2 regions of the Devosia sp. WQ 349K1 genome follow, and region 2 is predicted to be linked to the other one. Evidence: predicted binding sites of a transcription regulator. Region 2 holds the regulator's gene; the other holds the start of a gene.
The links. The regulator LexA, encoded in region 2, represses DNA repair genes until DNA is damaged. The targets are predictions, from matches to a motif close to TGTTCNNNNTGTGTTCNG.
Positions count from the first base shown of each region.

Region 1: the regulator LexA is predicted to act here: its motif matches at 1,721-1,738, upstream of JHL21_RS08320 (PA0069 family radical SAM protein).

Region 1 is NZ_JAENGO010000003.1:464,306-468,518, reverse strand. It holds gene JHL21_RS08325 (HAD family phosphatase) at 1-503, shown strand, start outside; gene JHL21_RS08320 (PA0069 family radical SAM protein) at 500-1,648, opposite strand; gene JHL21_RS08315 (MDR family MFS transporter) at 2,002-3,507, shown strand; gene moaB (molybdenum cofactor biosynthesis protein B) at 3,549-4,085, opposite strand; gene JHL21_RS08305 (MFS transporter) at 4,063-4,213, opposite strand, start outside.
Region 2 is NZ_JAENGO010000001.1:279,393-283,605, reverse strand. It holds gene JHL21_RS01220 (IlvD/Edd family dehydratase) at 1-1,219, shown strand, start outside; gene lexA (transcriptional repressor LexA) at 1,605-2,324, opposite strand; gene JHL21_RS01210 (BMP family protein) at 2,657-3,655, shown strand; gene JHL21_RS01205 (ABC transporter ATP-binding protein) at 3,719-4,213, shown strand, end outside.

The DNA.
Region 1 (4,213 bases), on a different contig from region 2:
ATTTCATTCCCGGCGAAAGCCTCGAGCGCCGCAAGCAAATTCTCGACGGCAAGGAAGCGCTGTTCCGCGAATTGGTCGCGACTTCGATTGAGCCGCTCGCGGGCTTGATGGATCTACTCGAATGGGCACGCAGTCACGCCATTCCCATGGCCGCAGTCACCAATGCCCCAATGGCCAATGCCGACCTCATCATCGATGGGATTAAGGCGCGGTCGTATTTTTCACACATTATCTCAGCTGATGATTTGGCACAGGGTAAGCCGCACCCACTGCCTTACCTGACAGGCCTTAGCCACCTCAGCGCGGTGGCGGCCAAAAGCGTCGCCTTCGAGGATTCCCGCACCGGCATAGCCTCTGCCACAGGTGCAGGCATTACCACAATTGGCCTTGCCACCGGCATTTCCGAAAGCGAACTGCTCAAAGCGGGCGCGACCCTTGCCACACCCGACTACACCAATCCTGCAGTGCTCGATCTGATCAAATCAAAAGTGCTGGCCGCTTAGAAAAGGCTCAGCTGATTGGTTTCGAGCTTGGGCGCAACGAAAAGATCGTTGCGCAGCGGCGGCAGCTTGGCCTCGAGCTCATAGCGCTCCCGAGCCTTCTCAAATCGCTGGCTCAGCAGCGTGGCATAGGGGCCTTCGCCGGTCATGCGCGTGCCAAAGCGCGAGTCATAGTCTTTGCCCGCGCGCGTGTCGCGCACCAGCGAAAGCACATGCCGCACGCGATCGGGGAAATGGCGCAACAGCCATTCGCGGAACACATCGCGCACCTCGCCCGGCAGGCGCAGCAGGATCATCTGTGCGCTGATCGCCCCTTGCGCCTTGCCCGCATCCAAAATGCGCTCCAATTCCATATCATTGATCGCCGGGATCATAGGCGACGCAAAAATTGCGGTCGGTATCCCGGCCTCACTCAACGCCTTAATGGCCTCAAGACGACGGGCAGGCGAGGAGGCGCGCGGCTCCATCTTGCGGCTCAGCTTGTGATCCATCGACGTCACCGAAATGGCAACTTTGGCTAGGCCAAGCTTTGCCAGTTTTTCCAAGAGATCGAGATCGCGCAGAATAAGGGCCGATTTTGTGGTGATCATCACTGGATGCTTGGTCTCCAGCATCACCTCCAAAATCCCGCGGGTCAGCTGGTGCTTGCGTTCGGCCGGCTGATAGGGGTCGGTATTGGTCCCCATGGCAATTGGCTTTGGACGATAATTCTTGGCGGCGAACTCTGCCTTCAGCGTCTCAACCGCATTGGTCTTCACATAAATATCGCGCTCAAAATCAATCCCGGCTGAATGCCCAAGATAGGCGTGGCTTGGTCGCGCAAAGCAATAAGAGCATCCATGCTCGCAACCGCGATAAGCATTGATGGAGCGCTCAAAGGCGATATCGGGACTGTCATTGCTGGTGATGATCGATTTGGCGCGTTCGGTGTGTTCCACCGTTTCGAACACCGGCATGGGCTCTACATTGTCCCAACCATCGTCAAAACTTTCGCGCTGGAACGCTTCAAATCGGCCACTGGCATTGGACTGCGCACCGCGCCCGCGAATACGATCCGGGTTGACCAGTTCGCGGCGCGTCAGGTCTGCATCCCTGCTGCGGCTAAGACGTTCCAATGCTTCGAAAGAGGGGGCCTGATAAAGCGCCATCTGGTGTCTCCAGCTCAAACCCAACAGAAGAATCGCGCTCTTCAGCCGACATCTTCTCATTAGGTTAATCAGGAGAACATAACAAGAACAAATAAGTTCCGCGAGGTGCCTTTGTGCGTCATATGGTCAAGGCTGCCATGCACTTCAAGACTTTACGAAGGGAAGCAAGGGGCATAGAGAACTTGGCTCTGTCTTGCTCACTCGCAGTTCTCCAAGACGCCCAAGGCGCGTTGGATGCCCTAGTGTCATCCTACTGACATGACCTGACACCGAAATTAGACACTGCATCGCAACTGAACCAGAGCGGCCTCCCGTCGTCGGTTCTGTTTGCGCTTATTTTTTGAGGTAATACGATGTCGCAAGCGACGATGGACGGAGCCGTTAAGGCTGCGCCACACCAGCCGGAAGATGCGGCGCGCAACAATCTGGTCATAGCCCTTTTGCTGGTGTCGGCCTTTGTCATGTTCTTGAACGAGACGATCATGAGCGTTGCCATTCCGCAGCTCATGATTGATCTCAACATCACGGCTGGTTCGGCCCAGTGGCTGACGACAGCATTTTTGCTGACCATGGCCATTGTGATCCCGATCACTGGCTATTTGCTCCAGCGCTTCCACACGCGTCCGATTTTCACGGCGTCGATCTCGATTTTCTCGGTCGGTACTCTGATTTGTGCGATTGCGCCCGGCATTGAGCTGCTGATTGTCGGTCGCGTCGTGCAGGCCGTTGGCACCGCGATCATGATGCCGCTGCTGATGACCACTGTTATGTCGCTTGTGCCTGCGAATGGTCGCGGCAAGGTGATGGGCAATATCTCCATCGTTATGTCGGTGGCGCCTGCCATTGGCCCGACCATTGGTGGTTTCATCCTCGCCCACTTCGCGTGGCGCTATATGTTCTACTTCACCCTGCCGATTGCGATTGTTACCCTGGTCGTCGGCTACCTCAAGGTTCAGAACGTCTCCGAACCACGCAAGACCCCGCTCGATGTCATCTCGGTGATCCTGTCGGCTCTCGGTTTTGGTGGTCTGGTCTTCGGTCTATCGAGCTTGGGCGGGGGCGGTCATGGCGGCAGTGTTGAACACGCCGCCGAGCAGGGCGCGTCGATGCCGGCTTGGGTTCCAGTTGTTGTCGGCGTTGTCGCTATGGCCATTTTCGTCTGGCGCCAGATCCAGCTGCAGAAGTCCGATAAGGCTCTGCTTGATCTGCGCGTCCTGACTCACGGCAATTACTCTGTCTCGCTGGTCACCGCCTCTTTGGCGATGGTTGCGCTGCTCGGTTCCTCGATCATGCTGCCGCTCTACACCCAGCAGGTTCTCGGTCTTGATACGCTGCAGACCGGCATGCTGATGCTGCCCGGTGGTCTGATCATGGGCGTTCTCGCGCCGCTCGTTGGTCGCCTCTATGACCAATACGGTCCGCGTCCGCTGATGGTGCCGGGTGTCTTCGCCGTTTCCGCTGTCATGTGGCTCTTCAGCTTCGTCGGTACCGATACCCCGGTCTGGCTGGTTGTCGCCGCCCACATCATCATGAGCATTGGTCTGGCGTTTGTCTTCACCCCAATGTTCACCGCCGCCATGGGTTCTGTTCCTAAGCCGCTCTACTCGCACGCCAGTGCGACCCTGAGCTCGGTGCAGCAGGTTGCTGGTGCCGCAGGTATCGCGCTCTTCGTGGCGCTGATGAGCCTGACCTCTGCCGCACAAATGGCTGAGGGCATTGCCCCGGTAGAAGCTATGGCCGCAGGCGTTCGAGCCAGCTTCATCTGCGGTGGCATTGCCACTGTGCTGATGCTGATTGCCGCTTGGTTTGTCAAAAAGCCGGAAGGCGAAGGTCCGGGCGAAGGTTTCGCTGGCCACTAATGAAAAAGAAACGGCGCCCTCGGGCGCCGTTTTTTATGCTGTTATCGTTCTGAGAGCCGGGGCATCAGCTCGACGAAGTTGCACGGCTTATGCCGGTAATCGAGCTGGTGGGTGAGAATACCTTCCCACGCATCGCGGCAGGCGCCGCGCGAACCCGGTAGGCAGAACACAAAGGTCTCGCCAATCAACCCGGCAGTCGCCCGCGATTGGATCGAGCTCGTGCCCACCGTGGTGGCCGAATATTGGTGGAAGAGCACGGAGAACCCCTCCATGCGCTTATCGAACAAAGGCTCGATGGCCTCTGGGGTCACATCGCGCCCCGAAAACCCGGTGCCGCCGGTGGTCAGCACCACGTCAACATCGGGGTTGGCGACAAAGCTCTGCACCACAGCACGAATTTTTTGCACATCGTCGCGCACCACCACGCGCTCAAAGCAGGTGTGACCATCCGCTTCGAGCAGTGACTTTAACAGCGCGCCGCCAGTGTCAGTTTCCAGAGTACGTGTATCGGAAACCGCCACGACCGCTATCGAAAGGGGACGAAACGCCCGATCGTCAAACCTTGCTGCCTTGAACATAGCCGTCTCCATTCGTGTTCCGCAGTTCCTCTGGCACAGCTTCTTCGCTCGCAACAGAAAAATCCTGCGACGCTTCGATGTCACTGCGCGGATCAAGATTCACCGTTTCTGGCGTCTCAGTCCCCATT
Region 2 (4,213 bases):
TTCGGCCCCGTCGACTGGCTATTGCAACACCATGGGCACAGCGACAACGATGAACTCGCTGGCTGAAGCTCTTGGCATGCAGCTGCCGGGTTCTGCAGCGATTCCAGCGCCGTATCGTGACCGTCAGGAAATGGCCTATCGCACTGGCAAGCGTGCGGTGGAGATGGTGCGTGAAGACCTCAAGCCATCCGACATTCTGACCAAGGAAAACTTCCTCAACGCTATCGTGGTCAATTCGGCCATCGGCGGCTCGACCAATGCGCCAATCCATATCAATGCGATTGCCAAGCATATTGGTGTCGACCTCAATATCGACGAGTGGCAGGAGCATGGGCACAAGGTGCCGCTCTTGGTGAACTTGCAGCCAGCGGGTGAATATCTCGGTGAGGACTATTACCACGCGGGCGGTGTGCCTGCGGTGGTGAATGAGCTTATGAAACAGAAGCTTATCCACGAGAACGCCCCAACCGTGAACGGCAAGTCGATTGGCGAAAACTGCCGAAATCGTCCGATTGAGGACGACAAGGTCATCCGTCATTTCGACAATCCGATGAAGTCGGAAGCGGGCTTCCTCGTGCTACGTGGCAATCTCTTCGACAGCGCCATTATGAAGACCTCGGTGATCAGCCCCGAGTTCCGCGAGCGCTATCTCTCCGATCCGCAGCATCCGGGCATGTTTGAGGGCAAGGCGGTGGTGTTTGATGGTCCTGAAGACTATCACCACCGGATCGACGATCCCTCGCTTGCTATTGATGAACATACGCTGCTGTTCATGCGCGGCGCGGGGCCAATCGGCTATCCAGGCGCTGCGGAAGTGGTGAACATGCGTCCGCCTAGCTATCTGATTAAGAAGGGCATTTCGTCCCTTGCTTGTATCGGTGATGGTCGTCAGTCGGGCACGTCGGGTTCGCCTTCGATCCTCAACGCGTCGCCTGAAGCGGCGGCTGGTGGCAACCTCGCGATCCTGCGGACGGGCGACCGGGTGCGGATCGACCTCAATAAGGGTGAAGCGGACATTCTCATCTCGGACGAGGAAATCGCCGCCCGCCGTTTGGATCTGAATGCAGAGGGCGGATACAAATTCCCCAAGCATCAGACCCCTTGGCAGGAAATCCAGCGCGGCCTGGTCGGCCAATTGGGCGACGGCGCCATTCTGCGTGGTGCCGACAAATACCAGCGCATTGCCCAGACCGAAGGTCTGCCACGCGACAATCACTAAGCGCGATATGCGTGAGAAAGGGCCCGCGAAAGCGGGCCTTTTTATGCGTCCAGCCAGCGTGGCCGCGATTGGCCTATCTGTGGCTTTTGGCTGGCACTTATGGGCGTCAGCTTTGGCGCGGACATGGCCTTTTAGGGCGCGAAGGGGCGCGTCCTTTAGAGCGGGGATATATGAAAATGGAGGCGGCGCTCGGGCTTAGCCGTGAGCGCAATGCTCGGCTTTGCGCGTGTACTGGCTCAGCGCCTGTGATGTCGAAGGTCGGCGAGCGGGCGTTGGAAGAATATACGCCACTCCGGGGCGCGGGGAGTATCGTGGAGGCGTGTTACAAGAACCAACGCCGCGCAGAACAAAGGGGCAGAGTTTTTCAACTTGCCCCTCCGCCAATTCAGTATTTCCGCATCAGGCCGACCAAGCGGCCCTGAACCCGGACCCGATCGGGCGGGAAAATGCGGGTTTCATAGGCCGGGTTGGCCGCTTCCAGAGCGACCGTATCGCCCTTGCGGCGCAGACGCTTAAGCGTCGCTTCCTCATCGTCGACAAGGGCGACGATGATTTCGCCGTTCGAGGCCGTATCCTGCTTTTTGATGAGGACGGTGTCGCCATCAAAAATGCCTGCGTCGATCATCGAATCCCCACGCACTTCCAATGCGTAGTGTTCGCCTGAGCCGAGCATTTCTGGCGGTACAGCGATGGTGTGCGAGTGGGTCTGGATCGCTTCAATGGGCGTGCCTGCTGCAATGCGGCCCATAACCGGAATGGAGATGGGGCGAGCATAATCGTCAGCGGCGGATGGAAGAGCACGCGCTGGGGGCGCGGCAACCTTGCCGAGAGTGCCTTCAATGACGCTGGGCTCGAACTTTGATTTACGGCCACCCAAGGTCGGGTTCATCGAATCCGGGAGCTTCACCACTTCGAGCGCACGGGCGCGATTGGGAAGGCGGCGGATAAAGCCGCGCTCTTCGAGGGCCGTGATGAGACGGTGAATGCCGGATTTGGACGCCAGATCAAGCGCATCCTTCATCTCGTCGAATGACGGAGGAATACCGCTCTCCTTCATCCGCTCATGGATGAACATCAGCAATTCGTGTTGTTTTTTCGTCAGCATCGGCCCCAGACCCCAGAATCGGAACATAGACGGAACGACTATATGTGTTCCTCAAATGTTCTGCAAGTGTTGCCATGTTCCTGTCAGCACTGCCAAACGACTGTAATATGCGCATGCATAGATGGGTGGTTTTGGCCGGTCCAAGCCCGGGACCCAAACATGCGTAAACGGGTCACAGGCACAGTGCGGCGTTGAGGAGCAAATGCGACTCGTCAGCAAGACGGAACAGATTTAAAAAACCTTAATTTTCAACTTGCCAACCAAGCGTCTTCGCTCGCTAGATAGGCAAGAGAGATTTTTGTTCGTTTTTTGCACACTCATTGGGGGTTAAAATGACCGCTCTAACGAAATTCGGTCGACGCGCCTTTCTTTCGGCGGCCGCACTCGGCGTCGCAGCTCTGTCGCTGACCGGGTCGGTATTGGCGCAGGATGTGACCAAGATTGCAGCTGTGTGGACCGTTCCGGTTGAGCAGCAGTGGGCATCGCGCCTCCACCTCGCGCTGATCGCAGCGCAGGAACGCGGCGAGATCGAATATGTGTATTCGGAAAACGTGTCGAACACCGACTATGAACGCGTCATGCGCGAATATTCGGAACAGGGCGCTAAGCTGGTGATCGGTGAAGCCTTCGGTGTTGAACAGCCAGCGCGTGCCGTTGCTGAAGAATACCCAGAAGTGATGTACCTGATGGGGTCCTCGCTCCAGCCAGTTGAACCAAACTTCGCCACCTTCGACAATTTCATCCAAGAACCAAGCTATTTGACCGGCATGGTTGCGGGCATGAAGACCGAAACCAATAAGATCGGTATGATCGGTGGTTACGCTATTCCAGAAGTGAACCGTCTGATGAACGCCTTTATGCAGGGCGCGCTCTCGGTCAACCCAGAGGTGAAGTTCTCGGTGAGCTTCATCAACTCCTGGTACGATCCTCCGAAGGCCAAGGAATCGGCATTCGCTATGATCGATGCGGGCGCGGACATTCTGTACGCAGAGCGTTTTGGCGTGTCTGACGCTGCCAAGGAACGCGGCGTTCTGGCCATCGGCAACGTGATCGACACCGCAGCGGATTACCCAGGCACCATTCTGGCGTCGGCGCTGTGGCACGGCGAGCCAATGATCAACAAGGCAATTGCCGACATTAAGGCTGGCAGTTTCACCGCTTCGGATTACGGCATTTATGCCTTCCTCGAGCACGGTGGTTCGAGCGCAGTTTATGATGAAGCGCTTGCTGGTGCGGACGCAGTTGCTGCCGCTAAGGCCAAGGAAGCTGAAATCCTTGCTGGTACTTTCAAGGTCGACATCAACGACGCTGAACCAAGCTCCAGCATGTAATCCTTTTTCTGGCCGGGTGTGGGTTTTCCCACGCCCGGCCTATTCTATTTTTTGGGGGCGGCAATGACCGACCAACAGGGGGATGTGGTGCTCTCACTTGAGGGTATCACCAAGCGCTTTGGCAAACTCACCGCGAATGACGGGATTAATCTCAGTCTCAAGCGGGGCGAAATCCTAGCCCTTCTGGGGGAAAACGGCGCCGGCAAAACGACATTGATGAACATTCTCTTCGGGCACTATGTGCAGGATGAGGGTGTGGTTCGTGTTGCGAGCGAGGCTGGCCTTCAAATTTTGCCTGCCGGTTCGCCTGGCGCGGCGTTGAAGGCCGGAATTGGCATGGTCCACCAGCATTTTACGCTGGCGGAAAACCTCGGCGGGCTCGACAATATTCGTCTTGGCACCGAGGGCATGTTTGCGCTTGGGGGCAAATCTACGGCGCGCAAGAAGGTGGAAGCCATTATTGCGGAGAGTGGGCTTGATGTGGACCTTGATCGTCCTGTCGCCAGCCTCACCGTGGGCGAAAAGCAGCGCGTTGAAATCTTGAAGGCGCTCTATCGC